Regions from separate parts of the Alteromonas sp. G5_S2_22_S1 genome, predicted to be linked through region 1. Evidence: predicted binding sites of a transcription regulator. Region 1 holds the regulator's gene; the other holds the start of a gene.
The links. The regulator ArgR, encoded in region 1, controls arginine synthesis, uptake and breakdown. The targets are predictions, from matches to a motif close to ANTGAATANNTATTCANT.
Positions count from the first base shown of each region.

Region 1 (2,202 bases):
GAGAAGCGGTGGCGAAGCCTACAGGGAAGTATTCACGGCGTGCCTACGTTCAAAGGCCCGCCAATGATACTCACCGATTAGCCGTTTACGAAGTCAACGCCTAGCTTGATGTCGCCACGTAGGCCTTCAAGCATGTCGTTTTTCGCTTTTTCTTCGAATGCGCTAAGCTCGCCGTATGGCAAGATTTCTTCAACACCGTTTGCGCCAAGGCGTACTGGGTGTGCGAAGAATGCTGCGTCGTCGCTGTCGTCAGTTTGTACGTAAGTGTACTCAACCACATTCTCACCTTGCATTGCTGCAACTAGAGATAGACAGAAGCGTGCTGCTGCTTGACCCATTGAAAGAGTTGCAGAACCGCCGCCCGCTTTTGCTTCAACCACTTCAGTACCCGCATTCTGGATACGAGTGGTTAGGCTAGATACTTCTTCGTCTGTGAACTCTACGCCTTCAACTTGTGAAAGAAGAGGAAGGATTGTAGTACCAGAGTGACCACCGATTACCGGTACGTGCACTGAAGATACGTCAACATCTTTAAGTTCAGCAACAAACGTTTCAGCGCGGATAACGTCAAGTGTCGTTACACCGAAAAGCTTATTCTTGTCGTAAACGCCTTTTGCTTTTAGCGTTTCAGCTGCAATCGCAACAGTAGTGTTAACTGGGTTAGTGATGATACCAACACACGCGTTCGGGCAGTTATCAGCTACACCTTCGATTAGGTTTTTAACAATGCCGGCGTTGATGTTGAACAGATCAGAACGATCCATACCTGGCTTACGAGGCATACCCGCTGGAATTAGAACAACGTCTGCTCCAGTTAGTGCATCAGCTAGGTCATCTTTACCGTGACCGGTTACTTTTACCGCAGTGGGGATGTGGCTCAAATCAACGGCAACACCAGGAACAACTGGCGCTACGTCGTAAAGCGCTAAATCTGAACCTGCTGGCAATTGTGTTTTCAACAACAAAGACAGCGCCTGACCAATACCACCGGCAGCACCTAACACGGCTACTTTCATACCATTTCTCCTATGGGATTACTTCACGTATTTAAACGGAACGTCACACTAATGCAACGCGGGGGAAAACTCAATCACCGGATCGTCTTATTAACGTTATTTATGGCGATTTTATCTCGATATTCATTATCATGAATGATTATGCAAAGAAATTGCGCAAAGTCTACCTGTACGGCACAATATGGGCATAACAAATAAAATTCACCACACATAAACCCTCAGAAAAGAAAAGAGCGCTAATGGCAAACGCAAAACAAGAGCAACTCATCAAGGCTTTTAAAGAGATTCTTAAAGCGGAAAGTTATGGTTCACAAGGCGAAATTGTTGACGCATTAAAAGCACAAGGCTTTGACAATATCAGTCAGTCTAAAATTTCAAGAATGTTAAGTAAATTTGGGGCTGTGAGAACGCGCAACGCGCGCGGTGATATGGTTTACTGCCTTCCCCCTGAGTTAGGTATGCCTACGGCTAAAAGCCCCCTCAAACAGCTTGTATTAGACATTGTGCACAACAACGTGATGGTCATCATAAGAACTAGTCCAGGTGCAGCTCAACTTATCGCCCGCTTACTTGACTCGCTAAGTAAAAAAGATGGCGTGTTAGGTACAATCGCTGGTGATGATACCATTTTCATCGCTCCCGCTGATGTCACTAAAATTGAAGAATTAAGACAGCGCGTAGAAGATTTATTTGAGAATGTCTAGCCAGGGCGCTAAAAGCTAGGCAACCGAAAACAAGAAACCGCATACATGATGCGGTTTCCAACTACATTACAAATTAAAACGTTCTTAAGATAGAAGTTTGATCAATGCATCGGCTGCAGGACGTGACGATGGCGGGTTTTGCCCCGTCACCAACAATCCATCTGTACAGACTTTAACAGCAAAATCATCCGCGCTTTCATACTTACCGCCCTTTTTAACTAGCTCGTCTTCAACCAGATAAGGGACTACGTCAGTAAGCTCCATCGCAGCTTCTTCGCTATTTGAGAAGCCAGTAACCTGCTTGCCATCAACCAAATATTTGCCATCTGGCGTCTTAACATCTTTTAGCACGATGGGCGCGTGGCACACAGCCCCAACGGGTTTATTGGCTGCGATAGTGTCTTCAATCAATTTAATGGAATGCGCATTATCTGATAAGTCCCATAGCGGACCATGACCGCCCGGGTAGAAGACAGCGTCAA
Region 1 is NZ_JBQKUJ010000012.1:101,949-104,150, forward strand. Features, by position in the region: gene mdh (malate dehydrogenase) at 78-1,016, opposite strand; gene argR (transcriptional regulator ArgR) at 1,256-1,720, shown strand; gene ACTRWF_RS13675 (type 1 glutamine amidotransferase domain-containing protein) at 1,805-2,202, opposite strand, start outside.

Region 2 (2,202 bases), on a different contig from region 1:
ATTACGTTCAGTATTAAGGAACAGGAGCAAGCGAATGCTTATTTTGACTCGTCGAGTTGGTGAAACACTTATGGTAGGTGACGATGTAACCGTTACTGTACTAGGTGTAAAAGGGAATCAGGTACGTATAGGTGTGAATGCACCAAAAGAAGTTTCTGTGCACCGTGAAGAGATTTATATGCGCATTCAGGCAGAAAAAGGCGGTCAGCCAGGTTCTGCAGAATAATTGCATTATACGCTTCACAGGAAAAGGTCAGCTTATGCTGGCCTTTTTTGTTTGTGTTAACACTTATGACGTGAACGCCGTTGCTATGGCGGTCGTGCTTTTATGGCTGCAACCGCGGATTTTTGCAATACCAACTAAGGTTTGGCAAAGAGTAGGCGGCCACTGTCACTAGAAAGTTTGTTTACAGGCTTTGCGTATTCGCTTAATTGTTCTATACCTTAAAATAGTAGGGCCACCGCTTATAACCGTGTTTGGACGTGTTTTGTGCACGCTTCCTATTAATAACGCGCAGCATGGTACTAGAGGAAACTTTGCAAAATGAAATGGAAATTGGCCTAAAACGCCGTTTTCATTTTATAAAAATATACGATGTTGCCTAATGATCGATTTTGCGCGTTGAAAAAGCGTACGGTAAGGGCAACAGATTTTTTATTTAATTGCTTGTATTGCGAACAAATTACTGGTTTTTTGCACGAATCGTTTAAAATGGCAGCGAGTGAACAATTTCTTTATAAAAAAGGTTTGACTCAGGCCAATGAATCCGTAAAATGCACCCCGCAGTCAAGGAGAGGTGGGTGAGTGGCTGAAACCAGTTCCCTGCTAAGGAACCATACGCATTACGCGTATCGAGGGTTCGAATCCCTCCCTCTCCGCCATTATTATTCGTTGATAGTGACGGTCGACAACAAGTTTTTTGCGCGTGTGTAGCTCAGCTGGATAGAGTACCTGGCTACGAACCAGGCGGTCGGAGGTTCGAATCCTTCCACACGCGCCACTTATTTTAAAGCGTCACCTTTCGAAATAAAATTCGAAAGTATACAAGTTAACGCGTGTGTAGCTCAGCTGGATAGAGTACCTGGCTACGAACCAGGCGGTCGGAGGTTCGAATCCTTCCACACGCGCCACATTGAAGAGCCCACCTTTTTAGGTGGGCTTTTTCATTTCTGCTTCCCTATTTCTTCTATTTGTTTTCCCACTTTCGTGCAAGCGCGCTGATATAAAATTGATTTAAATTAAGTTCGATACGCTTTTATTGCAATTTTATTAAAAAATAATGCATTAAGTTTCATTTTGATGGCTTCTATTCAATTTTAAGTGATTTTTTATGCTGCATTGTTGTGTTTTCAAAACCCTCGTGATACTTATTCAGGTACAAAATAACAACAGGATTGAATATGAATTCGGAATCCGTCGCTAGCTTGCTCGTTGAAGCAGGCTCGCTCATGCTGATAGGAATGGTGTTTGTTTTCTCATTTCTCGGACTTCTTATCGTAGGTATACACTTAATCGCACGCTTTTGCGAAGCTTTCCCCGGTGATATTGAAGAGCCCGCTGTCAACGTAAAAAGAAACAATCAAACGGTACAACCCGGAATAGACGGTAATGTTATCGCCGCTATTTCCGTTGCAATTCATACCCATCGCCAAAATTCAAAAAAATAAGTCTAATCAGGAGTTACCATGTCTAAGCCTCTGGCCCTTACCGAGCTGGTCCTGCGTGATGCCCATCAGTCACTACTAGCTACGCGAATGCGTATTGAAGATATGCTTCCCATTGCGGAAAAATTAGATAAAGCTGGCTTTTGGTCAGTAGAGTCGTGGGGCGGCGCTACCTTTGACGCTTGCATTCGATACTTGGGAGAAGATCCATGGGAACGTATCAGAAAGCTAAAAGCCGCCATGCCTAATACCAAGCAGCAAATGTTGCTACGAGGCCAAAACTTGCTGGGGTATCGACATTACGCTGACGATGTTGTGACCCGCTTTGTAGAGCGCGCCCATGAAAGCGGCGTTGATGTATTTAGAATTTTTGATGCAATGAACGACATCAGAAATTTAAAAACGGCAATTAAAGCAACCATAGACAGCGGTGCGCACGCGCAAGGCACCATTTCATATACCGTAAGCCCAGTGCACAATCTAAAGCTTTGGCTTGATATGGCCAAACAGCTTGAGGACTTAGGCGTTCATTCCATT
Region 2 is NZ_JBQKUJ010000003.1:282,649-284,850, reverse strand. Features, by position in the region: gene csrA (carbon storage regulator CsrA) at 35-226, shown strand; tRNA gene ACTRWF_RS05610 (tRNA-Ser) at 792-882, shown strand; tRNA gene ACTRWF_RS05605 (tRNA-Arg) at 925-1,001, shown strand; tRNA gene ACTRWF_RS05600 (tRNA-Arg) at 1,055-1,131, shown strand; gene ACTRWF_RS05595 (OadG family protein) at 1,402-1,668, shown strand; gene oadA (sodium-extruding oxaloacetate decarboxylase subunit alpha) at 1,687-2,202, shown strand, end outside.
Region 2: ACTRWF_RS05595 (OadG family protein) is a predicted target of ArgR. The motif match lies at 1,270-1,287, and genes of this name have one in related genera.